4 regions of the Tardiphaga sp. 841_E9_N1_2 genome follow, and region 3 is predicted to be linked to each of the others. Evidence: predicted binding sites of a transcription regulator. Region 3 holds the regulator's gene; each other region holds the start of a gene.

Region 1 (7,335 bases), 3.8 Mb from region 3:
TTCAGCCGTTGATCGATGAATCGCAGGAGTTCGTATTGTTTGCGCGTGAGCATCTGAAGCCATCCTCAGTTGACGGTGTCGGCCGCCGCGTGCGTTTAAAAGGGCCTTCGAACGGTGAGCCTCAATCCAGAGACGATCGTTCGAAGATCGGTTGCGCGAGTTCGGGCACTCTCAAACTACTCAAAGCCACAGAATCTCGAAACAAATCATGAACGAACACTATATGTTCCATATGTGTTCTGCAATGCTTAATTTGCCGTCAACAGAACGCACGTTGAGTGAGGTTTGAGGAGGCTGTTCCTCACCAGTCGTCGATCCTCGACGGACATGGAAAATGCTTCCGCGGTCGCTTGGGCTACGCGGACGTCACGCGCCCAATGGGCGGCGGCGGAGTCGTGGAGCCGGTCGCCAGCGAGCGCTGAACCATGATCGTGTCGGCCCAGCGGCCGGAGCGATAGGCGACGCCGGGCAGCAAGCCGACGCGGGCAAAGCCGAAGCTCTCATGTAAGCCGAGCGAGGCCGTGTTGTCGGCATCGATATAGCCGATGATCTGCCGGAAGCCGGCCGCCGCGCAGACATCGATCAACTCGCGCATCAACAGCCGGCCGATGCCCCGGCCGACATGTCCGTGGTGGATATAGATCGAATGCTTGACCGTGTAGCGATAGGCCGGTCGCTTCCGAAACAGCACCACATAGGCGTAGCCGACGACCTCGCCGCCTTGCGTGGCGACGAGATGCGGGAACCGTTTGCTGCGCAGGTTCTTGCGCCGGTCTCTGAGATCGTCGGGCTGCGGCGTGTCGGCGTCGCTGACGCCTTCCTCGACGCCTTGCCGGATGTGCCGGCGATAGATCGCCAGCATGGCATCGACGTCGGTGTCGCGTGATGGTCGGATGACGACCGGCTGTTCGAGTTCCGTTGGCAAATCAGGCTCCTTACGTGCTCCCTATTCGGAGACCACGTAAGTGTAAAGTCGGATCCGGCCATTGGCGTCGACCTTGCGGTAGATGCCCTGGATTTCGACGTCGAAGCCCGGGAAGGTGTTGAAGCAGGTCTCGAACATCCTGAGATAATCGATCATCGGCTTTGACCGTTCGGTGAGCCGTTCTCCGGGGACGATCGTGGCGATGCCGGGCGGGTAGACCACGAACGGCGTCGTCGCGACGCGCCCGAAGATCTCATCGATCGGGAGGTAATCGACGTCGTTGCGCACCAGACAGCGCGCGGCATCATGGGGTGACATGGCAATCTCCGGCAGATGGTCAGCGGAGAATTGCCTGGTCTGAAGTTCGCTCACATTGGCCTCGCGGAAGAACCGGTGCATGTCGCCGCATAGATCCCTCAGGCGTATGCCCGCGTAACGCGCGGGCCTGCGCCGTGCGAATTCCGGGATGACGTCTTCGAGCAGGGCGTTGTCGTCATGAAGCTTCTTGAAGGCGACGAGGCCCGATATCAGCGTGCCGGCCTTGCTGGCTTCCACGCCGGGCGTCAGCAGGAAGAGCAGCGAGTTGAGATCGTTCTTCTCCGGCACGATGCGATTTTCGCGCAGGAACTGCGCGACCACGGGCGCGGGGATGCCGTGTTCCGCATAGCCGCCGGTGGTGCGGTCGAAGCCGGGTGTCAGCACCGTCAGCTTGTTGGGATCGGTCATGGTGAAACCGGCTTCCATGCCGGGGAAGCCATGCCAAGCGGCGTCAGGCGCGAGCTGCCAATAAGCCGGATTGGTGGCGAGCTGGTCAGTGCCGATGCTTTCCCAGGGCACATTGTGAACAGCACCTTCGCTGGCTGCGTCGGGAATCGCGACGCGCTCGGGCACGAAGGGTTCGAAGAACCAGCGACGCTCGGCGCGGGTTTCCTTCTCCTCGAATTCGCGGCGGACGGCGCGCATCTTCTTGCGCAGTTCGATGCCCAGCCGGATCGTGTCGTCCCACAACACTTCGCCAGAGCGGCCTTTCATCATCTGCGCGCCGACATCCAATGATGCGAACAGCGGGTAGAACGGCGAGGTCGAGGCGTGCTGCATAAAGCTTTCGTTGAAGCGCCGGTGCTCGACGCGGCGCTTCTGGCCGCGGATGTGGCGATCCTTCATGTGGATCTGCGACGCCTGCGAGAAGCTCGCGAGCTGCTTGTGGGTCGACTGCGTCGCGATGATACCCGGCGAATCCGGGCCGAGGTCCTTGAGCCCCATGGCGAAGCGGCCGGCATAGAGCGGGTGGAATTTCATGAAGCCCGCCCAGGCCTCGTCGAACAGGATATAATCGCAGAGATGGCCGATGCGCGCGATGATCATCTCGGCGCTGTAGATGGTGCCGTCATAGGTGCACTGTTCGACCACGGCGACGCGGAACGGGCGTGGACGCTTCCAGGCCTCGGGATCCGTGACCAGCGGATTGATACGGATGCGCTCGCGCAGCGCGTCCTCGTCGAGCGCATCCCAGTTCATCGGGCCGATCAGGCCCCAGGGATTGCGCGTCGTCGGCACATAGATCGGCACACCGCCTGAAATCATCAATGCGCCGTGCAAAGCCGCCTTGTGGTTGTTGCGATCGAACAGCACCAGGTCGCCATCGGTGACCAGAGCCGATAGCGCGACCTTGTTGGAGGTCGAGGTGCCGTTGAGCACGAAGTAGGTCTTCTCCGCGCCAAAAATCTGCGCGGCTTCCTTCTGCGCCTGCAAAGCAGGGCCCTCATGAGTCAGCAGATCGCCGAGATCGAGCACCGAATTGTCGAGGTCGTCGCGAAACACGGCTTCGCCGAGATGTTCCATGAACACGCGGCCGATCGGGCTGCGGCTGTAGAACACGCCGCCATTGTGGCCCGGGCAGGTCCAGAGCTGGTTGCCTTCCTCGGCATAGTCGACCAAAGCGCCGAAGAACGGCGTCTTCAGCGTCTCCGCATATTGCTTGAGGCGGCTGATGAGGTTCTTGGCGATGAAGGGTGGGGTTTCCTCGGACAGGAACACATAGCCGTCGATGAAATCGAGCACCTCGACCGGGACGTCTTCAAACCGCTTGCGACGGATCAGTAGGATGATGGGGAAGTCGAGGCCCCGTTTGCGCATCAGGTTGATCAGCGCCGCGGTCTTGCCTTCGAGGCCCTTCTTGCCCCAGTCGACCACCATGCAGCCGATCGCCGCGTCGGTCTGGACCGCGATCGTGGCGTCTTCGAGCTTGCGCGCCTTGACGACCTCGAAGCCGGAACGCTCGATCTCATCGACGATCTGATTGAGGCGAATGCCCTCGAGATCGTCGGCGTCGAATGTTGGCATCGCAAACAGGAAATTGAAGCGTTTGAAATAGTCCATTTGTGCACCGATCTTGTTTCGCAGCGATGTCTCGCTGCGTTACGTGACAATTCAGTGACTGAAGCCGCGTTAAGGTATCTCAGCCAGAAAAAAGCTCAGAGAACATGCCGCGCGGCGGAAGTTCCGGTGGCCCGGCATCCCATCGCGCATCTCGGCCTTTAAACAGGCAGTCGCATGATCGCGCAGGAATCACCAGCGGCGGCGGCGGGAGCGAATGGCTTGCGGATCAGAAGTCCTTCGGCGACAGCCAGATTTCCCAGTAGCGACGAGTCCTGCTTGATGACCGGCGTCGCCACGACGGTGCCGTCGGCCCGGGTCTCGAGGCGCGTGCGCAGATAGTCCTCGCGCTGGTCGTTGGCGGCGAGGTCGCGGCCGAGCACCGCGGGTTCGAGCGTGTGAGCGACCTCGTTTCGGCCGGACAGCGCGCGCAGCAGTGGCACCATGAACAGGAAGCCGCAGACATAGGACGAGACGGGATTGCCGGGCAGGCCGATGACCCGCATGCTCTGCCGGCGTCCGTGCATCATCGGCTTGCCCGGCCGCATGGCGATGCGCCAGAACGCCATCTCGACGCCGGCATTGATCAGGGATTGCTGCACGAGGTCGTGGTCGCCGACCGACGCGCCGCCGGTGGTGATCAGCACGTCCGCCTTCAGATCGATCGCGCGCTGAATGGCCGATGTGGTCGCCTCCAGCGTGTCGACGGCGATGCCGAGATCGATCACCTCGGCGCCTTCGGCACGGGCCAGTGCACGCAGCGCGAAGCCATTGGAGAGCACGATCTGGCCGGGGCCGGGGACCGCGCCGGGCATGACCAGTTCGTCGCCGGTGGCGAGCACCGCAACGACCGGCCGTCGCCGCACGGGCAGTGACGGATGGTTCATCCCGGCAGCAAGCGCCAGGTCGCGATCGGTAAGGCGGGTGCCGGCGCGCAGCAGCACATCGCCTTCGTTGAAATCGACGCCAGCCGGGCGGATATGTTTGCCGGAAATTGCAGCTTCGTTGATCCCGACGACGTCACCTTCGCGCGTTGTGTCTTCCTGGATCACCACGGCATCGGCGCCAGCGGGCAGCACGCCGCCGGTGAAGATTCGCAGGGCTTCGCCGGTCTGCAGCGGGCGGTCGAACGGCTTGCCTGCGGCGATCTCGCCGATGACGCGGAGCTTGGCGCCCAGTGTCGCATCGGCGGCGCGCACGGCATAGCCGTCCATCGCTGACATGGGCTCCGGTGGTTGCGTTCGCCGCGAAGCGATGTCGCGGGCGAGCACGCGGTGGAACGCGTCTTCCAGCGGCACCATCTCCTCAGGCAGCGCATCGGCGCCCGCGAGAATCGCGGCCATGGCATCGGTAACCGGCATCAGGGCCATCGCGGGGATCTCCGGCAGTGTGGGCGCCCGTCATAGCGGAGAGCGGGAGCGGACGCAAAACCACAGCCGCTTTGGCAGGGCAGGGAAACACGATAGTCATTGGCGATCATGACCGACAACCACGCCGCAACCGACGATGAAGCGCCTGTCTGGCGGGCGGATGTCGATGCGCTGGCATTCCGGCCGTCCGGCCATCGCGGGCTGTGCATGGTGCACCGTCATGCGTTCCGGACGCTGCTCCGGCGTTACCCGTCGCCGGAGGACTGCGCGGCCTATTTCCGCGACCACAGAGAAGTGTTCCAGGCGGCGGCCGGCGCCAAGCTGGTGCGTGCGCCGGTGGCGGCAGATGCGAACTTTCATCTGACCAGCCGGGATCTCGCCCGCGCGATGCAAAATTAACGGTCGCGCCACCGGTGCAACTCGGCTAAATTGACCGTCTATTTTGCGAGGATTCCGATGCAACAGACCCAGACCGCCCAGATCTCCGCCGTCACCACTGACGTCAACGTCGTCGTGCAGGCCGTTCTGGCCATGGCGCTCGGTCTGTTCATCGTCGGCGTGGTCGGCTTCTCGCATATCAGCGCCGTCCACAATGCGGCCCATGACACGCGCCACGCCAACGCATTCCCCTGCCACTGAGACATGTCCATCTTCAGGTCGATCGTTTTCTCGGCAGCGCTGGCTGGCGTGATCACTGGCGCTGCCATCACCGGCGCCCAGATGGTCGGGACCATTCCCCTGATCCAGAAAAGCGAAGTTTATGAGCGCAAGGCGGAAGCGCCGGCTGCTGTTGCGCCGACGGCTGCCGCGCAGCCCGCCCATACGCACGACCATGGCGCCGCCGCCCATAGTCATGAGGCCGAATGGGAGCCCGCCGAGGGCTTGCAGCGCAATGCCTTCACCACCGGCGCCAATATCCTGACGGCTATCGGCTTCGCGTTGCTGCTGGCCGGCATCTTCGCGCTGCGCGGCCGGGCCGTGGGTTGGCGGGAAGGGCTGTTCTGGGGCCTTGGCGGTTTCGTTGTCTTTACGGCGGCGCCCGGCCTCGGCCTGCCGCCGGAATTACCGGGAATGCCTGTCGCCGACCTCACCCTGCGCCAGACCTGGTGGATCGGCACTGCCTGCGCCACTGCGGCGGGGCTCGGCCTGCTGGTGTTCCGCAAGGCGTCATGGGCCGCCATTCTCGGCCTTGGCCTGATCATCCTGCCGCATCTGATCGGAGCCCCGCTGGCGCCCGCTGGCCATACGGATGTCCCGGAAGCCCTGTCGCACAGTTTCGTCGTTGCAGCGGTCCTGACCAGCCTGCTGTTCTGGGCACTGCTCGGCGTCCTCACCAGCATCGCCTTCCAGCGCATCTCGCGGACCTAAAGCCCGAGTGCCTTGAGCGCCTCGGCGACCGATGTCGGCGAGGTGACGTGAACGGCCTGCAATCCGCAAGCACGGGCGGCCTCGATATTGTCGGCAAGATCGTCGAAGAACACGATGCGGTCGGCGGGGATGCCGATTTCCGCGATGACGTGCTCATAGGATTTTGCATCGGGCTTGCGAAGCCCGATCGAGGACGACAGAAACACCGTGCGGAAGTGACTGAGCAGATCGGCATGGTGTTCCGAGAAATGCGTGACATGCGCGACATTGGTGTTTGAGAACGCGTAGAGCGGCCAGCGCTTCGAGGCATGCGCGAGGAGTTCGGCGATGCCCGGCATCTCCCCGACGAAGATCGCATTCCAGCCTTCGAGAAATTGTGCCGGCGTCAGATCGATACCGAGCGTGTCGTGCAGATGCGCAAAGAATGCGTCGTCGGAAATCTCGCCGCGCTCGTGTCGCATATAGACGTCGCCGCGCGCAAACCGGCTCACGATGTCGTCCGGTGTACACTGCGCGTAGTCCGACCAGACCTTCAGCACGCGCGTGAAATCGATATCCAGCACGACGCGGCCGAGATCAAACAGCAGGGCGTCTGCGGAATTTGGCGTAAGCGACATCGTCATCTGTATCTTTTGGCTCAACGATTGAACATGTGCGGCGCAGGTTAGCGGATGGTGGCAGAAAATCCTTGCCTCCGCGTGACAAACCGCCCCGATATTTCTGTTGCCTAGGCAACTAATTCGTGAGAGCCTTTCCAAAGAGGGCGCTACTTAGAGCAGTCAACTGCCGGGCCCTGCAGGGAGAGAAACGATGGTGGACCGCTTGTGCGGGACGGCGATTGATGACGCGCGAGTAACGCGTGGTGGTCTAGCCGGTTACCGCGCCGAGATTGCCGTGAATGCGTCGCAGCAAGTCGATCAGCACTTCGCGTTCGCTTTCATCCAGACAGGACAGCAGCTTTCGCTCGCGTTCCAGCGCGGTCACGATGACGGCGTCATGGGTCGTGCGACCCTTCGTGGTCAGCGTAATCGAATGGGTGCGTGCGTCGTCCGGGTCGGCGTTGATGGCGACCAGGCCGCGCTCTTCCAGCATGGCAAGCGTGCGGCTGACCGGTCCCTTGTCGAAGCCGATGACGTGGCAGATGCGCGAGGCGGGAATGCCGGGCTCGATGGCCAGCAGCGACATGATGCGCCACTCGGTGACATTCACGCCAAAGCGCTTCTGATAGAGCGCGGTCGCGTTGCGCGACAGCTTGTTCGCAATGAAGGTGATGAAGGCCGGCACATAGCGCTCGAG
Region 2 (7,335 bases), 1.4 Mb from region 3:
CGCCCGCGGGCTTTGCGCCACTGGCGATCGGGCTTGCGCTAGTGATGATCCACCTTGTCAGCATTCCGGTCACCAACACGTCGGTGAATCCGGCGCGCAGCACGGGGCCGGCATTGTTTGTCGGCGGCTGGGCACTGCAGCAGTTGTGGCTGTTCTGGGTGGCGCCGTTGGTTGGCGGTGTTCTCGGCGGCGCGATCTATCGCTGGCTGAGTGACGAGCCCGCTGGCGTAGTGGAAGGCAAGGCGGCCACCTAACGCATGAGGCGGTGAAGCCGGCGTCGTTACGTCGCCGGCTTCACCTCAACCACGTGGCCCATCTTGCGGCCGGGCTTCGGTGCGCCCTTGCCATAGAGATGCACGGTGGCGCCGGGGACGGTGAGCCACTTGCCGTAGTCGAGAATATCGTCGCCGATCAGGTTGATCATGGTGACCTGGCCGTGGCGGACGGGTTTGGCGAGCGGCCAGCCGGCGATGGCGCGGATGTGCTGTTCGAATTGCGACACCGAGGCTCCATCGAGCGTCCAGTGGCCGGAATTATGCACGCGCGGCGCAATTTCGTTCACGACAAGCGTCGCGCTGTCCTTACCGGGCACGACAAACAGTTCGACGGCAAAGACGCCGACATAACCCAGCGCAGTGCCGATCTTCTCGGCGATCTCACGCGCCTTTGCGGCAAGCGTGTCGGAGATGCGTGCGGGCGCATAGGAGAATTTCAGGATGTGATCGCGATGCTCGTTTTCGGTGACGTCGAAACATTCGACATGGCCGTCGGCGCCGCGTGCAGCGATGACCGAGACCTCGCGTTCGAACGGCACGAAGGCTTCAAGGATCGCGGAGTTGGTGCCGAGATCCTTCCAGACCTGATCGAGATCGTCACCCTCGCGGATGATTGCCTGGCCCTTGCCGTCATAACCGAAGCGACGCGTCTTGATGACAGCTGGCAGACCGATCTTCTTGACCGCTGCATGAAGCTCGCCAGCGTTCGAAACGCCTGCGTAATCGGCCGTGCCGATACCCAGTGACGTTACAAAATCCTTCTCGGCCAGACGATCCTGCGTGGTCTGCAGGATTGTCTGTGCGGGCAGAACCGGGCGCCGCGCGTCGAGGATCATCGCGGTGGCGGCCGGCACGTTCTCGAATTCGTAGGTGATGACGTCGCAATCACTGGCGAACAGTTCGAGCGCCTCTACATCAGCATATTCAGCGCATGTCGCGTTCTGCACCACATCGAAAGCCGGCGAATCCGGATCCGGTGAAAAAACCTGACAGCGGAGGCCGAGGCGTGCTGCGGACATCGCCAACATGCGACCGAGCTGGCCGCCACCGAGAATGCCGATCGTATCGCCCGGCTTGAGAACCTTCGTCACCACAGCGCTCACGCTGCACCTTCCGGCTTTTCAGCCACAGCATCGGTCTGCGCCTTGCGCCAGGCGGCGAGCTTTGTCGCCAGTGCCGTGTCGTGCAGCGCCAGCACGCTCGCTGCGAGCAGTGCCGCATTGATCGCGCCGGGCTTGCCGATGGCCAGCGTGCCGACGGGCACGCCGCCCGGCATCTGTACGATCGAATAAAGCGAGTCGACGCCGGATAGCGCCTTGGATTCCACTGGCACGCCGAATACCGGGAGTTCCGTCAGCGCCGCGGCCATGCCGGGCAAATGCGCAGCGCCGCCGGCACCGGCGATGATGATCTGGAAGCCCGCCGCCTTGGCGCCCTTGGCGAATGCGACCAGCCGGTCCGGCGTACGGTGGGCCGAGACGATGCGCGCCTCATGGGATACGCCGAGCGCGGTCAGCGTTTCGGCGGCGTGGCGCATGGTTTCCCAGTCCGACTGGCTTCCCATAATAATGGCGACGGGCGCGGTCATTCCGTATTTTCTTTCGCGAATCCAGAAAGATAGGCTGGAAATACAATGTCGTCCCCTTGCGTGGCAAGGAGCGTGGCAAACATGATCTCGTCTTGGTGAAGACTGGCAAGCCTTGTAACAAATCCCATGCAAAAGAAAACCCGAACGCCTGCTGCAAAGTCGGTCAAACGTTCCATGAAGCCGGCATTTCGGGGTTCCAAGGCGTTGGTGTCGCTGCCGAAAAGCTGCGCGTCGGCGGCCGCGCTGACGATCCGGCGGCTGGAGGCGCAACTCACGGAGGCGGAGGCGAAGATTGCCGAATTGCGCGCTTCGGCGGAAACCGATTTCCTGCTCGACATTCTCAACCGCCGTGGCTTTGCCCGCGAGCTGACCCGCGCCGTGGCCTTCATCGCCCGCTATGGCGGCGACGGGTGCACTGATTGTGCTCGATGTCGACCGCCTCAAGCCGATCAATGACGCCTTCGGTCACGCGGCCGGCGACATCGTGCTAAGGCCGTGGTTGGCGTGTTCCGGTGGCATGTCCGCGCATCCGACGTGATCGGGCGGCTGGGTGGTGATGAGTTCGTGCTGTTGCTGTGGAATGTCAGCGAAGCCGATGCGCACGCCAAGGCGCAGGTTTGGAAGCCGCGATCAACCAGCTCACTTTCGTTTTCCGCGACATCAACGTGTCGGCTGGCGCCTCTGCAGGCGTCGCACTGCTGAGTCCTGATGCCGATGGCGAAGCCGCGTTGGTTCAGGCCGACAGGGCGATGTATGTGCGCAAGACCGCGCGACGTGTGAAAGTGTAGTTAGCCGATCGCCGGCGTTGGCGCCTTCACAACGCGCTGAGGTCGCTTGGCACTTCGCCAAAGGCGCGGATCACCTGGGCGTCGCCGAACTCGCCGATCATCGGATCGCCGGTACGGCTGAAGGCCAATGCGCCGATTGAACCTGGCGCACGGGACAATAGTTCGGCGCGGCTGATGGCGCCGGATGCGCTCTGACATTCCTCGGCGGCACCGGCGGCCGGCGAACCAGAGTCGTCGTGCAGGAAGGGCAGTGCGACATAATAGGTGATATCGGCCATGGTGCCCTCACGAGTCGATTGATCTCGGCACAAGAATGTTCTTATTTTGTTCTTATTGTCAAGTTTCGACAGCGCGTTTGCAGTCGCCCCATTCCGCTCCTGTTAGGCCGCAATAGCTGGCTTGCGCGTTGCGAGCGTCACGTCGGCTAGCGCGAGCGCCATGGCGATCAATTCGCGGAGCCCAGCAGTTTTCACCGCGCCACAATGCGATGCTGGCCAGAATTAAGTCTGGCTGTCGTGCCTACGATGCCGCGCGAAAAGAGCGGCGGCCGTCGCGAAGCAAGGTTTTGACGACGGGCGAGTTCAACGCCCAGCCTGCTGCATTCACCGCGAGTTAAAGAAAGCCGATCCATCGATCATCGCGCGTTGAGTTCGCAGTCCTGGCCGTTCTTCAACCCACAGCCACAGCGCGACGCGTTGTCTCAGGCAATAATATCCGGGGTGATCTGGTCTTCGATAAAGGAGATCCGGTCTTTCAGCTGAAGCTTCCTCTTCTTCAACCGTTGCAGTCGCAAAAGATCGGGTGCCGGTGAATGTTGCAAGGCATCGATAGCGGCGTCGAGGTCGCGATGTTCCTGCTGCAATCGGGCGAGTTCTAACGGGAGTTCGCGATCTTCGTCGTCGTTCATGTTTCTAGCTGACTGGATTCGCAAGTCATTTGCGAGGAATTTCTAGGATGACTATCGCCGGTGCAGGCGCACCACGCAAGCCGTCCGGTTCCATGTTTTTGCGGCGCGATCAGGTCACGATTCGTTTCACACGATACCCGAAACTCAAAATACACTTTTCAATACCCATCGACAGATGTCCACTGTCATGTAGAATTCATCGTCCAACCGAACGTATCCTGAGGTTCAATCCTACCGAGGAGTTTTCGAATGGCACTACAGGCGCATCTCGTCGAACTGGAACGCAAGCACAAAGTTCTCGAAAGCGAATTGCACGAAGCGCTCGTGCACCTGTCTACCGACGATCTCCGCATCGTCGAACTCAAGCGTCGAAAACTGATGGTCAGGGACGAAATCCAGCGTCTCAAAAACGGGGCCAGCGAAACGGTGCACTGATCAACGGCTGCACTGATCAGCGAACGATAAATCACAGTATCGACATCGCCGTCTACGTCACTGCTTTTGCTTTTGCGTAGGTGCGATGACGTCTTCCCCTCATCCCGCGATAGGTTTGCGACGAAGCTCCAGTATTCGGTTGGCCTGGATCGCTTCGCCTGCAACCTTTCGCGTTCAATGTCCCGCCATCTCAGCCACGTAGTCCGCGATGGCCAGCGATGATGTCAGCCCCGGTGACTCGATGCCGAACAGGTTGATAAGACCCGGCACACCATGGGTCTGGGCACCTTGGATCATGAAATCCTGCACCGCGACTGCGGGCGGCACGATCTTCGGCCGCATTCCGGAATAACTTGGCATCAACGCGCCGTCCGGCAAACTCGGCCAGTAACGCCTGATGGCCGGATAGAACCTCTCTCCGCGTGCCGGATCGACCGTGTAGTCGATGTGATCCACCCACTCGACGTCAGGGCCGAAACGCGCCTGGCCGGCCAGATCGAGCGTCAGATGCACCCCGAGGCCGCCCGGTTCCGGCACGGGATAGATCAGCCGCGAGAACGGTGCTTTCGCATTGCAGCTGAAATAACAGCCTTTCGCCAGATAAGCGGGCGGTATCAGGTCGAGCGGCATGCCGTCGAGCATGCGGGCGATCGCGGTTGCGGACAGGCCTGCGGAATTGATCAGCATGTCGCAGGCTAGTGTCATCGGAGCTTCGCCGCCGACATCCAGTTCGAAACCGTCGGCGGTGACCCGGCCACGTTCCAGGGGAGCGAGGAATGCGAAGGCCGCGCCGGCGGCTTCCGCTTCACCGCGCAGCGACAACATGTAGCTGTGGCTATCGACGATCCCCGTGGAGGGGGACAACAGCGCGGCTTCGCAAGCCAATGCCGGCTCCAGCGCCCGTGCCTCTGTCCCGGATAATTGCTCGAGATCAGCGACGCCATTGGCTTCGGCATGCGCTTTGATCGACGCCAGTTTGGCGATCTCCTTCGGACGTGTGGCGACGATCAGTTTCCCGGAGTTGCGATGTGGGATGCCGCGATCGCGGCAATAATCATAGAGCGCCTGTTTTCCAGCGACGCAGAGCCGTGCCATCAGGCTTCCGGCCGGATAATAGATGCCGGCATGGATGACCTCGCTGTTGCGCGACGAGGTCACGGTACCAATCGCGTCCGCGGCCTCCAGCACGATCACCTCGCGTCCCGCTTCCGCCAGTCGCCGGGCGATCGCAAGACCCACGACGCCGGCGCCCACCACCACGCATTCAACCTTGTCCATGTCGCGTCCGATAGTTTGCTGCGCCGGTCAGCTGCGGTTCGACCTTGCGCATATGGCGCATTAGTAAAACATTAAGCATCACAGCTAATTACCACCAAATTTCGCCGCATTCTGCAGGTGCGACGATACGCATTTACCTGATCCACATACCTGTAACCAAACACTCACGCTGCGAATACGCGGGTGTGTAATGACTGGCAAGATCGGGCGATCAGACAGCAAGGCGGCAGTGTCCGTCATCGCAGTCGCGTGCCTTCTCGGCAGCATTGCCGGAGCCCACGCAGAATCTCCGGCGGTTCATTATATCAGTGAACTCGACCCGCAAATGATTTGGCAGATCCTCATCGGTGGATTTGTCGCGCTGGCATTTCTCGCCGCCATTGTGCTGTGGGTCGCCTCGGCACTGCGCAATGTGCGTCGCGAGCAGCATCGTCGCAATGCGTTTGTCGGTTCTGCCCTCAATCATCTCGGCCAAGGCATCGTGATGCTCGACGACCAGAAGCGGGTCGTGTTTTGCAACGATCGCTATCTTGAGATCTACGACCTGACGCGCGCCGACATCACCAAGGATATTACCGGTCCAGAATTGCGTGAGTTACGCCGCCAGCGTGGCAAGCTCGATCTGGCCACCCAGAGCTTCTACGAGCAGACTGTTTCCGCCGGCGAGTACATTGCCGAAATGCCCGGCGGGCAATCCGTTCACGTCAAGTTCAGCCGGCTTCCCAATGGCGGCGCCATTGGCATTCATGAGGACTGCACCGAGCAGCGTTTCCTGCAGCGCGAGCTTGCGACCACCAAGCAATTCCTCGAATCTGTCCTTGATCACGTCCCGATCTGCGTCGCGGCCAAGACCATTGACGATGGCCGCTATATCTTCGCCAACCGGGCTTTCGAGACCTTCTCTCGGCTCTCGCGCGATAAGATCGTCGGCAAGCGACCGGATCAGATATTCTCCGCACAGTCTGCGAAAGCGATTGCCGAAGCCGATGCCCTGGCAGTGGAGACGCGCAGTCAGTGTCGCAGCGAGTTCAATGTGGAGATTGGCTCAGACCTCCGCACGCTGGATAGCAATCGCGTGATTGCCTTTAACGAACGCAATGAGCCGGCATTTCTGATTGCGCTGTTCGAGGATGTGACCGACCGCAAGTCGCTGTCCAAGGAACTGGAGAACGCCAAGAAATTCCTTGAGACCGTGCTCGACAACATTCCTGTGTCGCTAATGGTGCAACAGATCAGCACCGGTCGTTATCTGTTCGCCAACCGCGGCGCAGAGGTCATTTTGGGTCGCAAGCGCGAAGACGCTATCGGTCTGACCGTTCCCGAAATGCTTCGCCCGGAAGAAGCGAAGCTGATCGTCAGCCGGGATCAGGCGGCGATCAGGGGCCGAACACCGATTGCGGAAGAGCATCCGATCAGCACGCGCGACGGATTGCGGCTGTTCCTGACCCGGCGGGTCACCGTGCTCGACGAAGCAGGCGAGCCGCAATATCTGATCAAGACCCACGAAGATGTCACCGACCGCCGCCAGACCGAGGCGCGGATGGCGCATATGGCCTATCACGACGGCCTGACCGATCTGCCGAACCGCGCGGCCTTTTTGCAGGCTCTGTCGCAGATGATCGATGCCTGCGGCGAAACCTCGGAGGAATTCGCCGTGCTGTCGATCGATCTCGACGGCCTGAAGGAGGTCAACGATGTCTTCGGCCATGCCATCGGTGACAAGCTGCTGATCGAAGTGTCGCGTCGTGTCGATGCAGCCGTGGGCGGCGGAGTTGTGGCGCGGCTCGGCGGTGACGAGTTCGGCGTGATCATCGACGGCGCGCAGCCCGCGGCCGGGCTGTTGATCGCAGAGCGGATCTCCGCGGCCCTTGCGGAGGAATTCCCGATCGAGGGCAAATCGGTGCGGACAGGCGTCACCACGGGCATCTCGCTGTTCCCGCGCGACGGCCATGACCCGGCCGCGTTGCTGGCGAATTCCGGCGCGGCGCTGTTCCGTGCCAAGTCGCAGTCGCGCGGTTCGATCAGCATCTTCGAGCCGCAAATGGACCAGCAACTGCGCGATCG
Region 3 (7,335 bases):
GGGCGCGTGGTTGGCTTGCCATCGATCCGAAGCACATCATCGGCGAGCGCGGCTTCGACTTCGCCAACATTTTCACCAACCCGGATCTCTCGGACCCCACGCGCCCGGTCTCGACCTTGCCAGGCCGTTTCCAGCGGCGTGTCGAGGTCGTCAGCGACGCGGCCAAACTCGATCGCTATCGCTTACTGCAATGGGTCCTGGCATGGACCGGCCTCTCGGCCGCATGGTTCCTCGGCGACGACGATCCGGCGAGCATCGACTTTCAGGTGGCCGAGCTGGCCGCGACAGAACTCGATCGCTGATCGCGCCTCACGCCACCGCGTTGAGGCACCAGGCCAGAATGCCCTTCTGCGCATGCAGACGGTTTTCGGCCTCGTCGAACACCACCGACTGCGGACCGTCGATCACCTCGTCGGTGACCTCCTCGCCGCGATGGGCCGGCAGGCAGTGCATGAACAGCGCGTCGGGCTTGGCCAGCGACATCAGGCGCGCATTGACCTGATAGGGCTTGAGCAGGTTGTGGCGGGTCTCGCCGTCCTTGTCGCCCATCGACACCCAGGTGTCGGTGACGACGCAATCGACGCCCTTCACCATCGCATCGGGATCGTCGCTGAAGGTGATCGGCGCGTTTGCCGCCTTGACCCAGTCCTTGAACGGCTTCTTCGGCGACAGCTGCGGCGGCGTCGCGATATTGAGCTTGAACTGGAAGCGCTCGGCCGCATGCGCCCAGGACATCAGCACATTGTTGTCGTCGCCGGTCCAGGCCACGGTGCGGCCCTTGATCGGGCCGCGGTGCTCCTCATAGGTCATCACGTCCGCCATGACCTGGCAGGGATGCGAGAAGCGCGTCAGGCCGTTGATGACCGGCACGGTCGCATTTTCCGCGAGCTCCATCAGCGAGTCATGATTGAGGATGCGGATCATGATGATGTCGACGAAGCGCGACAGCACGCGTGCGGTGTCGGCAATGGTCTCGCCGCGACCGAGCTGCATTTCGGCGCCGGTGAGCATCACGACTTCGCCGCCGAGCTGACGCATACCGACCTCGAACGACACGCGGGTGCGCGTCGAGGGCTTTTCGAAGATCATCGCCAGCGTCTTGTTCTTGAGCGGACGATCGGGCTCGGCATTCGAGCCATCCCGCCCCTTCAGCTTCGCCTTCATGGCGGCAGCCGCGTTCATGATATTGCGCAACTCACTGGCCGGCACGGCCGTGAGATCAAGAAAGTGCCGCGGTGACGTGCTCATCACGCGGCTCCCTGCGTCTTGGCAGATGAACCGAGGGCCACGCAGGCCTGTTCCAGCCGCTGCACGGCCTGCTCGATCTCGGACTCGCTGACGATCAGCGGCGGCAGGAAGCGCACGACATTATCGCCGGCGCCGACAGTCAGCAGCTTGGCGTCCCGCAGTGCGGCCACGAGATCGCCGGCCGGCACCACGGCCTTGAGGCCGATGAGAAGACCTTCGCCGCGCACTTCGCTGAGCACATCAGGGTGGCCGTCGACCACGCCCGCGAGTTTTTGTTTCAGCAGCAGCGACATCTTCTTCACATGGTCGAAGAAACCGGGCTTCAGCATGATATCGAGCACGGAATTCGCAGCGGCGACCGCCAGCGGATTGCCGCCGAAGGTCGAACCATGGGAGCCGGGCGCCATGCCTTCGGCCGCTTCTGCCGTGACGAGGCACGCGCCGATCGGGAAGCCGCCGCCGAGCGCCTTGGCCAGCGACATGACATCCGGCGTCACACCGATGCGCTGATAGGCGAACAACTCGCCGGTGCGGCCCATGCCGGTCTGGACTTCGTCAAAGATCAGCAGGATGCCGTTCTTGTCGCAGAGTTCGCGCAGCGCGCCGAAGAACGCGTTGCTCGGCGCACGCACGCCGCCCTCACCCTGCAGCGGCTCGATGAGAATGCCGGCGGTGTTCGGACCGATCGCCTTCTTAACGGCTTCGATATCGCCGAGCGGCAACTGATCGAAGCCGTCGAGCGGCGTGCCGTAGCCTTCGAGATATTTGGCCGCGCCGGTCGCGGCGAGCGTGCCGAGGGTGCGGCCATGGAACGCGCCTTCAAAGGTGACGATGCGCGTGCGCTCGGGATGGCCCTTGGAGAAATGATAGTGGCGGGTCACCTTGATCGCGCATTCCATAGCTTCCGCACCCGAATTGGCGAAGAACACGAAATCCGCAAAGCTCTGTTCGCACAGCCGGGCGGCGAGACGCTCGCCGTCCGGGCTCTTGAACAGGTTCGACATATGCCAGAGCTTGGTGGCCTGCTCCTGCAATGCGGCGACCATATGTGGGTGCGCATGGCCCAGCGCGTTCACGGCAACGCCGCTGGTGAAATCGAGATAGCGCTCGCCATCGGTTCCAATCAGCCACGCGCCTTCACCGCGCTCGAAAGCGACATCCGCACGCGCGAAAACAGGCAGCAAGTGAGCCTGAGAGAGGGGCGAAGACGTTGCGTTGCTGGTCATAACCGATCCGATCGAAAAGACTGCGGCCGCGTCGATGACAACTGTGCGAAATCGAACAACGGACCCTAGAAACGAAACGTGCCGCCCTTCTCGGGCGGCACGTGGGCATTATTCTATGTGTGCTGTGAAGACTGTCAACCGCGCACTGCGGCTTTCGAGTCACACGGAGTCGCAGAAAAAGCCGATTTTGCAGCTTTATTTGCAGAAGCATGTGGACGCGGCATGCCCGACTCTTGCGCGCGAGTCACGGCATATTGTAGCTTTTGCCTCGTCGGATACGACATCTCGTGCGGCGGTAGATCCTTTTGACACATCCAGTGCGGCGTAACAGCCGGACGCGAAATTCGCGCCCGGTGAGCGCTAAAGGATTCTGACCGCAGGGATTTTTGAAGTCTCAACTCGCAGCGCTGCCCGGTCAGGCCGGCGCTCACGAAGGGAAAACGGCGATGACGGTAATGACATGGACCGACGATCGCGTCGAACAGTTGAAGAAACTCTGGGAAGGCGGCCTTTCCGCCAGCCAGATCGCTGCGGAACTCGGTAACGTGACCCGCAACGCCGTGATCGGCAAGGTGCACCGCCTTGGCCTGTCCGGCCGTGCCAAGAGCCCCTCCTCGGCAGCTCCGCGGCAGCGCAAGGCGCGCCCGGCGCAGCAGATGGTGCGCGTCGCCCGCCCGATGGCCCGTGGCAACACAGCATTGGCCCATAACTACGAGATCGAGGCCGAGCCCGACCCGATCGCCTATGACAACATCGTGCCGATCAGCCAGCGCCTGTCGCTGGTCGAACTCAACGAAGCCACCTGCCATTGGCCAATCGGCGATCCGTCGAGCGCGGACTTCTACTTCTGCGGTGGCAAGGCCCTGGCCGGCGCCCCCTATTGCGCACATCACTCGCGCATCGCCTATCAGCCAGCCAGCGACCGCCGCCGCGCGGTGCCAAAGCCGACACGCTGAGCTGGAAAGCATCTAAACCAAATGAAAATGCCCGGTGATGAGCCGGGCATTTTTTGTTTGGGGCTTCTAACCTCTCCCCGCTTGCGGGGAGAAGGAAGATACCTACTCCGCCGCCTTGTCGAAGCGGTCATCCAGCGCGTAGCCGGCGCCGCGCACGGTGCGGATCGGATCGGGCTCACCGGCGGGATTGAGCAGCTTGCGCAGGCGGCCGATATGCACGTCGACGGTGCGCTCGTCGATATAGATGTCGCGGCCCCAGACGCTGTCGAGCAACTGTTCGCGGCTGAACACGCGGCCCGGATGTTCCAGGAAGAACTCCAGCAGGCGATATTCGGTCGGACCGAGATCGATCGGACGGCTTGAGCGCACGACGCGGCGCTTGTCGCGGTCGAGTTCGATGTCGCCAAACGCCAGGACGGTGGCGAGACGCTCGGGAGCTGCACGACGGAGCAGGCCCTTCACGCGGGCCAGGAGCTCCGGCACCGAGAACGGCTTGACGATGTAGTCGTCGGCGCCGGTGGCGAGACCGCGAACGCGCTCGCTCTCTTCGCCGCGCGCCGTCAGCATGATGATCGGCAATGCCTTGGTTTCGGGCCGTGCGCGCAAGCGGCGGCACAGTTCGATGCCGGACAGGCCCGGCAGCATCCAGTCGAGCACCACGAGATCCGGCACCCGCTCCTTCAAGCGGGTGTCGGCATCGTCGCCGCGAGCGACGGTTTCAACATCATAGCCTTCGGCGTCGAGGTTGTAGCGAAGCAGCGTCGTTAGCGCCTCTTCATCTTCCACAACCAGAATGCGTGCATTCACAGCCATCTTGATCAATACCCTCAGTGACGTCCGACAAGTCTTTAAATCATGATCCTTGCGGAAGACTGGCTTCCACTTTTCCGGATCATGCTTCAGACCGTCGGCGTATTCGCGAATGTGGTCATGTCGCCCTTCGGGCGCTTGTCGAGGATCTGCTGGCCCTCGATCATGTAGAACACGGTTTCCGCAATATTGGTGGCATGGTCGCCGATCCGCTCGATATTCTTGGCGCAGAACATCAGGTGGATACAGAACGAAATGTTACGCGGGTCTTCCATCATATAGGTCAGGAGTTCGCGGAACAGCGAGGTGCAGATCGCGTCGATCTCCTCGTCGCCCTTCCACACCGTCATCGCGGCGGGCAGATCGTGTGCGGCATAGGCGTCGAGCACGGCCTTGACCTGGGTGGTCACGAGGTCGGTCATATGCTCGAGGCCGCGGATCAGCTTCAGCGGATGGAAGTCGCTGTCGAGTGCATTGACGCGCTTGCCGATATTCTTGGAGAGATCGCCGATGCGTTCCAGATCGGTGGCGACGCGCAGCGCGCCGACGATCTCGCGCAAATCGACAGCCATCGGCTGGCGCTTGGCGATGGTCAGCACGGCGCGCTCTTCGATCGTGCGCTGCAACTGGTCGATCTCGGAGTCAGTGGCGACGACGCGCGCACCGAGCGCGACGTCCCGGCGGATCAGCGCATCGACGGATTCGACGATCTGCCGTTCCGCGAGGCCACCCATCTCAGCGACGAGACGGGTCAGCTCCTGCAGATCGTCGTCGAAAGCCTTGGTGGTGTGTTCAAAAGCCATCTCAAATTCCTCCCGCGAATATGTCGCGTCAGCCGAAGCGGCCGGTGATGTAATCCTGGGTACGGCGGTCGGTCGGCGACGTGAAGATCTTGTTGGTCTGATCGAACTCGATCAACTCGCCGAGATACATGAAGGCCGTGCTGTCGGAGACGCGGGCAGCCTGCTGCATGTTATGGGTCACGATCGCGATCGTATACTGATCCTTCAACTCGTCGATCAGCTCCTCGATCTTCGCGGTCGAGATCGGATCCAGCGCCGAGCACGGCTCGTCGAACAGGATCACTTCCGGCCGAACCGCGATGGTGCGCGCGATGCACAGGCGCTGCTGCTGACCGCCCGACAGGCTGAGGCCCGACGCGTTGAGCTTGTCCTTAACTTCGTTCCAGAGTGCACCGCCGCGCAGCGCCCTCTCGACGCGGATGTCCATCTCCGACTTGGAGATCTTTTCGTAGAGGCGGATACCGAAGGCGATGTTTTCGTAAATCGTCATCGGGAACGGAGTCGGCTTCTGGAACACCATGCCGACGCGGGCGCGCAGCAGGTTGAGGTCCAGCTTCGGATCCAGAATGTTCTGGTTGTCGAGCATGAGCTGACCTTCGGCGCGCTGGCCGGGATACAGATCATACATGCGGTTGAAGATGCGCAGCAGCGTGGACTTGCCGCAGCCCGACGGGCCGATGAATGCGGTTACGCGGTTCGCCATCAGAGTCAGGTTGATCTTCTTCAAGGCGTGATGTTCGCCATAGTAGAAGTTCAGGTCGCGCACGGTGACCTTGGGACGGGTCTCGCCCTGCAGGGCCGACGGCGGCGGCATCGAGACGGAAGGAACGCCAGACGACACAGAAAGCTCACTCATTTTGCTGTCCTCTCGGCGCCGAGAATGCGCGCGCCAATGTTAAGGGCAAGTACGGTCAAGGTGATGATCAGGGCACCGCTCCAGGCGAGCTGCTTCCAGTACTCGTAGGGGCTCTGCACGAAGTTGTTGATGGTCACCGGCAGGTTGGCCATCGTCTTGGTGAGATCGAGGCTAAAGAACTGGTTGCTCAGCGCGGTGAACAGCAGCGGCGCCGTTTCACCGGCGACACGCGCGGTCGCCAGCAGCACGCCGGTGATGAGACCGGCGCGGGCTGCACGATAAGCAATCCGCTTGATGACCAGGGAGCGCGGCAGGCCGAGCGCCGAGGCCGCTTCACGCAGCGGGTTCGGTACGAGACCAAGCATATCTTCAGTGGTGCGAACCACGACGGGGATCACGATCACGGCGAGCGCAAGCGAACCGGCGAGAGCCGAGAAGCCGCCCATCGGAACCACCACCGCACCATAAACGAACAGGCCGATGATGATGGACGGGGCCGACAGCAACACGTCGTTGATGAAGCGGATCACCGAGGTGAGTTTGTCGTGCTTGCCGTATTCCGCGAGATAGGTGCCGGCAAACAGGCCGAGCGGCGCGCCGATGCCGACGCCGATGACGGTCATGATGATCGAACCGACGATGGCATTGAGCAGGCCGCCTTCCATGGAGCCGGGCGGCGGCGTGTTCTGGGTGAAGATCTGCAGGCTGATGCCGGCGATACCGTTGTAGAACAGCGTGAACAGGATCAGCGCGAGCCAGGTGACGCCAAAGAGAGCGGCACCCATGCAGAGCCCGCGGATGATCATGTCGTTGCGGCGGCGTGAAGCGTAAATCGGGTTCATATTAGTTGCCCGCCTTCTTTTCCAGACGCAGCAGCATCAGACGCGCTGCCGAGAGCACGAAGAATGTCAGCACGAACAGCAGGAGACCGAGCAGGATCAGACCCGATTGATGCAGACCGTCGCTCTCCGCGAACTCGCTGGCAATCGCTGCCGAGATCGTGGTGCCCGGGCCAAAGATCGAGCCTGTGATCCGGAACGAGTTGCCGATGATGAAGGTCACCGCCATCGTTTCACCGAGCGCACGGCCGAGCGCCAGCATGACGCCACCGATCACACCAACGCGGGTATAGGGGATGACGACGTTGCGGACGACCTCCCAGGTGGTGCAGCCGACGCCGTAAGCGGCTTCCTTGAGCACCGGCGGCACCGTCTTGAACACGTCGACCGAGATCGAGGTGATGAAGGGCAGCACCATGATGGCGAGGATCAGCGACGCGTTGAACAGCGAGAGATAGGACGGCGGGCCGGCGAAGATCACGCCGAGGACCGGGACGCCTTCGAAGGCGTTGATCATGAATGGCTGCACGTGGTTGGCCAGGAACGGGCCGAGCACGAAGAAGCCCCACATGCCGTAGATGATCGAGGGAATACCGG
Region 4 (7,335 bases), 910 kb from region 3:
TGCTGATCCAGTCGTCGGGCCCTCTCTGCGTCGCGCTGTGGACGCTGATCCTGTTCGGCGTGCGGCTGACGCTGGCGCAACTGCTCGGCATTGTGGTCTCCATGGCCGGCGTGCTGATCATCATCCTGCGCGGCGATCTCACCGCACTGGCCAGTATCCAGATCAACAAGGGCGATGCGATGCTGTTCGCAGCGCTCCTGGTGTTCGGCATCTATTCGGCGCTGATGCTGCGGCGACCGGTGACGCATCCGATGTCGCTGATTGCTTTCACCACCGCCGGCGGCGCGATCCTGACCCTGCCAGTCAGCATCTGGGAACTCAATTCCGGTTCACCGCTGATCTTCGACACCGTAACGCTGCTGACGCTCGCCTATGCCATGATCTTTCCGTCCGCGCTGGCCTATCTGTTCTTCAATCGCGGCATCGCACTGATCGGCCCGAATCGGGCGGCACCATTTCTGCATCTCATGCCGGTGTTCGGCTCGGTATTGGCCATCGCGTTTCTCGGCGAACAGCCGCAACTGTTTCACTTTATCGGCTACGTGCTGGTGCTGTCGGGCGTATTCATCGCATCACGGCGATAGACCGAACATCCGCTCCGGCCAGCCTGACATCGGGAGTAGAAACATCACATGACCGTTTTCTCGCTCGCTCACCTCACCGTGCTATCGCTGGCGCCGCCAGAGATGATCGACGTTGCCGCGCGCTGCGGCTACCGGAGTGTCGGACTGAGACTGATCGCCGTGACCGAGGAAAGCCCTGGCTACCCGCTGATGAACGACAAGGCGATGATGCGGCAAACCAAGGCGCGTCTCGCCGATACCGGACTGCACGTGCTCGATATTGAACTCGTCAAGATCATGCCCGGGATCGACGTCGCGGCGCTTGAGCCGATACTCACCGCCGGCGCGGAGCTCGGAGCCCGCCATGTCATCGTCGCGCCCTATGATCCCGACTTGTCCCGCCTCGCCGACCGACTGGCGGCCATCGCCGATCTTGCGGCGCGATACGGCATCATGCCGGTGATGGAGTTCTTTCCCTGGACCAATGTGTCGAACCTGCGCAAGGCGCGCGCCATCGTCGAGACCGCAGGCCGCGCCAATGCGGGTATCCTTGTCGATACGCTGCATTTCGACCGCTCCGACAGCAGCCTCGCCGAACTCGACGACATGCCATCGCGCTTGCTGCCGTTTTTCCATTTTTGCGATGCTCCGGCGGAGAAGCCTGGCACGGTGGAAGGACTGCTGCACACCGCGCGCGCTGAACGGCTGCCACCCGGCGACGGCGGCATCGACCTCTGCGCCATCGCCGCGCACCTGCCGAAGCATATTCCGGTCGCGCTCGAAGTGCCGATGGATGCGCTGACCCGGGAGCGCGGCCCCGAAGAAGTCGCGCGCCGCGCAATCGCCGGCGCGAAGCGCCTGCTGGGAGATTGAGAATCTAGCGAGTAATCTACGCGCACATGCCACCGCCCGGCATAGCACCTGTCCCGCGCGCGTTATGCCAACGTATGAACGATAACCGGCCCGGCTATCGCTGTGGCTGGTCCAATCAGCAAGGGCGCCAGATTCTGTTCGCTCCACGCGAGCCCGCGTCGGTTCGACTCCTCGGCGCCCGCGAAATTGTTGAAGATGCTGATCGCCGTCACCGTATCGTCGGACGCATAGACCACATAATAGGCCATGAAACCTTCGACATCACTGATGATCGGAATGGCACCTTCCTTGATCCTGCGCGTCAGTTCCTCAGCCATGCCGGTCTTTGCCTTGCTCTGACGAATGGCAGCATACATGGGACGCTCCTTCACCCGTAAGCTGCCCGCGATCGCACCTGCCGCGATCATGCATCGCACACACTCATCATCGGCGGGACGAGCAGCAGGGTTTCCCGCGCATAGAACCTACGCCATCCCGCGCTACGACGCCATCTGACGCCCCCCCACCCACTACGCGCCTCCGATCAATATTCCCACCGCCAGAACGATGACGCCGCCAAGCACCACCTGAAAGACGGCCTGCAGGAACGGCGTATCCATATAGCGCGCCCTGATATAGGCGATGGCCCAGAGTTCGAAAAAAACGACAACACCCGCGATGGCCGTCGCGATCCAGAATGCATTCGGCCAGCTGTCCGGCACGAGATAAGGCAGAGTATGGCCGAGACCGCCCAGCGTCGTCATCAGCCCACAGATGCCGCCACGTAGCCACGGCGAGCCGCGTCCGGTCATGGAGCCATCGTCCGACAGTGCTTCGGCGAAACCCATGCTAATGCCGGCGCCGATCGACGCGGCGAGGCCAACAAGGAATGTCTGCCAGTTGTGATGTGTTGCAAACGCGGCCGCAAACAGCGGCGCCAGCGTCGATACGGAGCCGTCCATCAAGCCCGCAAGACCTGGCTGGACATACTGCAGGACGAACATCCGGTGGCGGGTGTTGTCCTCCACCGTACGAACGTCGGACGTCAGGATGGCATCCGATAATTTGGCCGCGAGATGCTCGTGTCCTTTTTCCAGCTCGGCCAGATCGCCCAGCAACTTGCGAACGCCGACATCCGTCGCCTGCTCGGCGGCCCTGGCGTAAAAGCGCTCGGCCTCGAACTCCATCCTCTCGGCCTCCTTGCGGATGGTTTCGAGCGACAGGTTACGCGTGAGCCAGATTGGTCGGCGGCGGATGAAGCCCTTGACGTCTTCGCGCCGGATCGGCGGAAGGTTCGGTCCGAAGCGCTCCTCATACATCTGCAACAGCAGATGTCGATGGCCCTTTTCCTCTTCGGCCATCTCGCTGAAGACTTTCGCGGAATCGGGATAGCGCTCTGCCAGATCCTCGGCGAAGCTGAGATAGATCCGGCTGTCCTCTTCCTCGCTGGAGATCGCAACCGCCAGCACCTCGCGTTCGGTAAGCTCCGAAAACGCCTTCATATCAATGCCTTGCTTAGTTTAGAACTATTCTAATTTATATAAGAGCTGCTGTGCATTTGTCAAAGAGCTTTGCGCCTGCGCGGCGCTGAACCTGTCGCTGGTCGGGAAGCAGTAGCGGCGACGAGAAGGATCGCGACGAACCGACCGTGCGTGCTCCGGAGGTCGCCCCGGCATTCGCACCGACCCCGACGTGGAGATGCTGCGGAGATCAGCGGCCGTCTGCAGGTGCTGTCGCTCACGAACGCGATAAGGTCGACCCGGTGCAGCAGAAGTCGATGCATGGCCTACACCATCGACAGCGCGCTCACCTGAACTGCATACCTTTCCGCTTCCGTGCGTCACCGACCTCCGCTAGTTTGCCCGCAACAAATGTGGGCTACCAAAGCCGATTCAGGGAGAAAAGCGGAATGCACGGACTTTCAGTTCTTCGCGGTGTGGCGAGCGCATCGTTTATCGGAGCGCTGCTGTTGGCGAGCCCGGATGCCATCGCACAAACCGCGAATTATCCAAACCGGGCGATCACGCTGGTGCTCCCTTTCGCCGCCGGCAGCGGCACCGACACCACGACGCGCCTGATCGCCAAGGAACTCGGCACCGCACTGAACGCCAACACCGTGATCGACAACAAGGCCGGCGCCAATGGTTCGATCGCCGCCAGTTTCGTCGCTCGCGCCCCCGCCGACGGTTACACGCTGTTCGTCACGACCAACACGACGCATTCGGCCAATCCTTTTCTGCTCAAGACCATGAGCTATGATCCGATCAAGGATTTCACGCCGATCGCGCGCACCGGCGACCTGCCCTTCATGCTGGTGATCAATCCCGAGATTCCCGCCAACTCCGTGGAAGAGCTGATCGCGCTCGCCAAGAAAGAGCCGGGCAAGTACTCCTACGCATCGGGCAGTTCGTCGGCAATCGTCTCGGGCGCGACCTTTGCCCGCCTCGCCAAGCTCGATCTCCTGCACGTGCCTTACAAGAGCTCACCGCCGGCGCTCACGGATGTCATCGCCGGCCGTGTCAGCATGATGTTCGTCGACGTTCCGACCGGCCTGCCGCATGTCAACGCCAAGGCGTTGAAGTCGCTCGCGGTGACCACCAAGTATCGCTCCAAGCTCCTGCCCGACCTTCCGACCATGGACGAGGCCGGCGTGAAGGGCTTCGACATTACGTCGTGGCAGGGCTATCTCGGCCCGGCCAACATGCCGAAGGACATCGTCGTCAAGCTCAACGCCGAAATCCGCAAGATCGTCGAACGCCCCGAGATCCAGAAAGACCTCGCCAACCGCGGCATGGAAGCCTTCTCCGGTACGCCGGAAGAATTCGACGCCTTCCTGAAGGATCAACTCAAGGTGTGGGAGAAGCTGATCACGGATGCGGGGATCGAGAAGCAGTAGGCGCATTTCAGATAGAACCGCACGGCAGGTATGTTCGTCATGCCCGGCGAATGCCGAGTATCCACGTCTCGGCCACAAAGAAGACGTGGATGGCCGGGACATCCAGCGAAGCCGCGCTTCGCGCTTTGCCCGAGCATGACGATGGTTTTGCGTGGGTTGAATGAAGAGGAACCGCGCCTAACCCGCAGACTCGGCGACTGCATGTCGCAGGGTTTTCCCCTCTCGTCATTTTCTTGTCACGGAACTGTCAGCGCAGCGTAACGCCTGCCCCCCAGAACACCGCGCATGGTCACCACAAAGGAGACAACCATGCGCAGCACATTCCTCTGCTCCGTCGCTTCCCTCGTCATGTTCACCTCCGCCGCTTTCGCCCAGACCGAAGGTGAATTCCCCGCCAAGCTCGCCGGCCATGCCGTGCTACCGGCGACGTCGACCATCGAGGCGCCTGCGGATGCGCCGAACGACCTAAAGACCTCGGGCAAATACACCACCGGCAAGCGCGTCGACGCGCTCGGCACCGTGATGGGCAAGTCCTATGAGCGCGCCACCGGCATCTCGCTGCCGATGAAGGGCCAGCCGCTGCAGGGCCATTCCGGCATCAAGGTGATGCCCGACGGTTCGTTCTGGGTGCTGACCGACAATGGCGCCGGCTCGCGCTACAATTCGGCCGACTACATGATCTATCTCAATCATCACAAGATCGACTGGAAGAACGGCAAGGTCGAGCGTCAGGCCACCGTGTTCCTGCACGATCCCGACAAGAAGGTGCCGTTCCGCATCGTCCATGAAGACACCGCCAAGCGCTATCTGACCGGCGCCGATGTCGACACCGAAGGCTTCCAGATCGTCGGCGACAATTTCTGGATCGGCGAGGAATTCGGCCCCTACATCATCAAGGCCGACAAGACCGGCAAGGTTCTGGCTGTGTTCGACACCGTCGCCGACGGCAAGCCGGTGCGTTCGCCCGACCATTGGTCGGTGCAGTCGCCGGGTGCGCCGGGCGCCACCTACACCACGGTCAACCTGCGCCGCTCCAAGGGCTATGAAGGCTTCGCCTCCTCCAAGGATGGCAAGTTCCTCTACGGCCTGCTCGAAGGCCCGATCTGGGATGCCGAGAAGAAGGACTGGGAAAAGGTCGACGGCAAGGAAGCTTCGCGCATCCTGGAATTCGACGTCGCCAACGAGAAGTTCACCGGTCGCTACTGGCAGTACGTGTTCGAACAGAACGGCAATGCCATCGGCGACTTCAACATGATCACCGCCGACAACGGCCTGATCATCGAGCGCGACAACGGCGAAGGCACCAAGGACAAGGCCTGCGCCGACGGCAAGCGCGGTGAAGACTGCTTCCCGGATCTCGCCAAGTTCAAGAAGGTCTACAAGATCGAACTGAACGACGCCAATGTCGGCAAGCCCGTGCGCAAGATCGGCTTCATCGACCTGATGAAAATCCAGGACCCGAACAAGCTGGCCCGCAAGCCGCTGAATGACGGCGTTCTGACCTTCCCGTTCTTCACCATCGAGAACGTCGACCAGGTTGACGCCACCCACATCATCGTCGGCAACGACAACAACCTGCCGTTCTCGTCGAGCCGCGAGCCGAACAAGGCCGACGACAACGAGTTCGTGCTGCTCGAAGTCGCCGACTTCCTGAAGGCGAAGTAAGCAACGCGAGCAGGCCCCCGCCTGAAACGACGAAAGCCCTCCCGCAAGGGAGGGCTTTTCTGTTGAGCGCGGCTCTCTGACTTCCCCTCTCCCCCAGCACAGCGTAGCTGCGCGCAGTGGGAGAGGGTGCCTGAGCGAAGCGAAGGCGGGAGAGGGGTATGGCCAGTCGCGGGCCCTCTCCCGTCTCGAACCCGCTTCGCGTGTTCGATCCACCCTCCCCCGCAAGGGGGGAGGGAAAGAAATTAAGCAGCACGCACCTTGGTCAGGAACTCGTCCACAGCCGTTCGCAACATGCCGGACTGGGTGTCGAGCTCCCTGGCATTCGACAGAACCTGCGAGGCCGCCGTTCCGGTCGCTTCCGCTGCGCTGCTGACGCCACCGATATGTTCGCTGATCTCACTGGAGCCTGCCGCAACCGACTGAATGTTGCGCGCGATTTCCCGCGTGGCCTCGCCCTGCTCCTGGACGGCTGTGGAGATGCTGGTGGTGATCTCGCTCATCTGCGCAATGGTGCCGGTAATGGCGCTGATCGAAAGCACGGCTTCGCTGGTGGACGCCTGCATGGCGGCGACCTGGGCGGAGATCTCTTCGGTAGCCTTGGCGGTCTGGCTCGCCAATGCCTTCACTTCAGAGGCGACGACCGCAAAGCCGCGGCCGGACTCGCCGGCGCGCGCCGCTTCGATGGTTGCATTCAGCGCGAGCAGATTGGTCTGGGAGGCGATGCTGTGGATCAACTGAACCACTTCGCCGATCTTCTCCGCGCCGCTGGACAGCAGCTGAACGGTCGCATTGGTGCGCTCCGCATCGCCGACTGCCTTGCTGGCAATTTGGCTCGACTGCGAGACCTGCCGCAAGACTTCGCTGACCGAAGCCGACAATTCCTCGGCAGCGGCTGCAACCGTGCTGACATTGTCCGACGACCGCTCCGACGCGGCTCCGACCGTCGATGCACGCGAACTCGCATCGCTGGCGGTCGCCGTCATGGATTGCGCGGTGGTCTGCATCCCTGCCGCCGCGGTCGATACCGAGCGGACAATCCCGTTGACGCTGCGTTCGAAATCATCGGCGATGCTCTCCATGGTCGAACGACGCTCGGCAGACGCGCGCGCCTGCGTCTCGGCTTCGATCTTGTCGAGCCCGCGGATCCGGACCGCATTGTCCTTGAAGACCTGAACGGTCGATGCCATCGCACCGATCTCATCGCCGCGCCCGGTCCCGGGAATGTCGTCTTCAAGCGCACCATCGGCCAGCGTGCGCATCCGCGCACCGAGCTGACCGAGCGGGCGGCTGATGCTGCGACCGATCATCCAGGCGATGCCGCCTGCGACCGCACCGATCGCAAGGATCGCCAAACCGAGC

Evidence for each region. The regulator PhoB, encoded in region 3, activates phosphate uptake and scavenging genes when phosphate is short. The targets are predictions, from matches to a motif close to TGTCATNNANCTGTCAT.
Region 1: a site for PhoB is predicted at 3,348-3,364, ahead of AB8A50_RS04860 (Orn/Lys/Arg decarboxylase N-terminal domain-containing protein). Genes of this name have one in related genera too.
Region 2: a site for PhoB is predicted at 3,742-3,758, ahead of AB8A50_RS16780 (YdcH family protein). Genes of this name have one in related genera too.
Region 4: a site for PhoB is predicted at 4,546-4,562, ahead of AB8A50_RS27625 (esterase-like activity of phytase family protein). Genes of this name have one in related genera too.

Annotation. Positions count from the first base shown of each region.
Region 1 is NZ_JBPWQC010000001.1:1,037,007-1,044,341, forward strand. Features, by position in the region: gene lexA (transcriptional repressor LexA) at 1-53, opposite strand, end outside; gene AB8A50_RS04855 (GNAT family N-acetyltransferase) at 356-925, opposite strand; gene AB8A50_RS04860 (Orn/Lys/Arg decarboxylase N-terminal domain-containing protein) at 947-3,304, opposite strand; gene AB8A50_RS04865 (molybdopterin molybdotransferase MoeA) at 3,463-4,671, opposite strand; gene AB8A50_RS04870 (hypothetical protein) at 4,771-5,070, shown strand; gene AB8A50_RS04875 (CbtB domain-containing protein) at 5,128-5,310, shown strand; gene AB8A50_RS04880 (CbtA family protein) at 5,314-6,039, shown strand; gene AB8A50_RS04885 (HAD-IA family hydrolase) at 6,036-6,662, opposite strand; gene AB8A50_RS04890 (MarR family winged helix-turn-helix transcriptional regulator) at 6,907-7,335, opposite strand, start outside.
Region 2 is NZ_JBPWQC010000001.1:3,484,950-3,492,284, reverse strand. Features, by position in the region: gene aqpZ (aquaporin Z) at 1-254, shown strand, start outside; gene AB8A50_RS16805 (5-(carboxyamino)imidazole ribonucleotide synthase) at 281-1,366, opposite strand; gene purE (5-(carboxyamino)imidazole ribonucleotide mutase) at 1,375-1,863, opposite strand; partial or broken gene AB8A50_RS16795 (GGDEF domain-containing protein) at 1,990-2,651, shown strand; gene AB8A50_RS16790 (hypothetical protein) at 2,678-2,929, opposite strand; gene AB8A50_RS16785 (YdcH family protein) at 3,352-3,558, opposite strand; gene AB8A50_RS16780 (YdcH family protein) at 3,808-3,993, shown strand; gene AB8A50_RS16775 (NAD(P)/FAD-dependent oxidoreductase) at 4,168-5,271, opposite strand; gene AB8A50_RS16770 (sensor domain-containing protein) at 5,462-7,335, shown strand, end outside.
Region 3 is NZ_JBPWQC010000001.1:4,846,985-4,854,319, reverse strand. Features, by position in the region: gene AB8A50_RS23285 (aminoglycoside phosphotransferase family protein) at 1-302, shown strand, start outside; gene argF (ornithine carbamoyltransferase) at 310-1,248, opposite strand; gene AB8A50_RS23275 (aspartate aminotransferase family protein) at 1,248-2,474, opposite strand; gene AB8A50_RS23270 (GcrA family cell cycle regulator) at 2,921-3,430, shown strand; gene phoB (phosphate regulon transcriptional regulator PhoB) at 3,533-4,237, opposite strand; gene phoU (phosphate signaling complex protein PhoU) at 4,330-5,043, opposite strand; gene pstB (phosphate ABC transporter ATP-binding protein PstB) at 5,072-5,899, opposite strand; gene pstA (phosphate ABC transporter permease PstA) at 5,896-6,741, opposite strand; gene pstC (phosphate ABC transporter permease subunit PstC) at 6,743-7,335, opposite strand, start outside.
Region 4 is NZ_JBPWQC010000001.1:5,757,092-5,764,426, reverse strand. Features, by position in the region: gene AB8A50_RS27650 (DMT family transporter) at 1-584, shown strand, start outside; gene AB8A50_RS27645 (sugar phosphate isomerase/epimerase family protein) at 633-1,436, shown strand; gene AB8A50_RS27640 (antibiotic biosynthesis monooxygenase) at 1,499-1,792, opposite strand; gene mbfA (iron exporter MbfA) at 1,946-2,917, opposite strand; gene AB8A50_RS27630 (Bug family tripartite tricarboxylate transporter substrate binding protein) at 3,325-4,311, shown strand; gene AB8A50_RS27625 (esterase-like activity of phytase family protein) at 4,621-5,976, shown strand; gene AB8A50_RS27620 (methyl-accepting chemotaxis protein) at 6,219-7,335, opposite strand, start outside.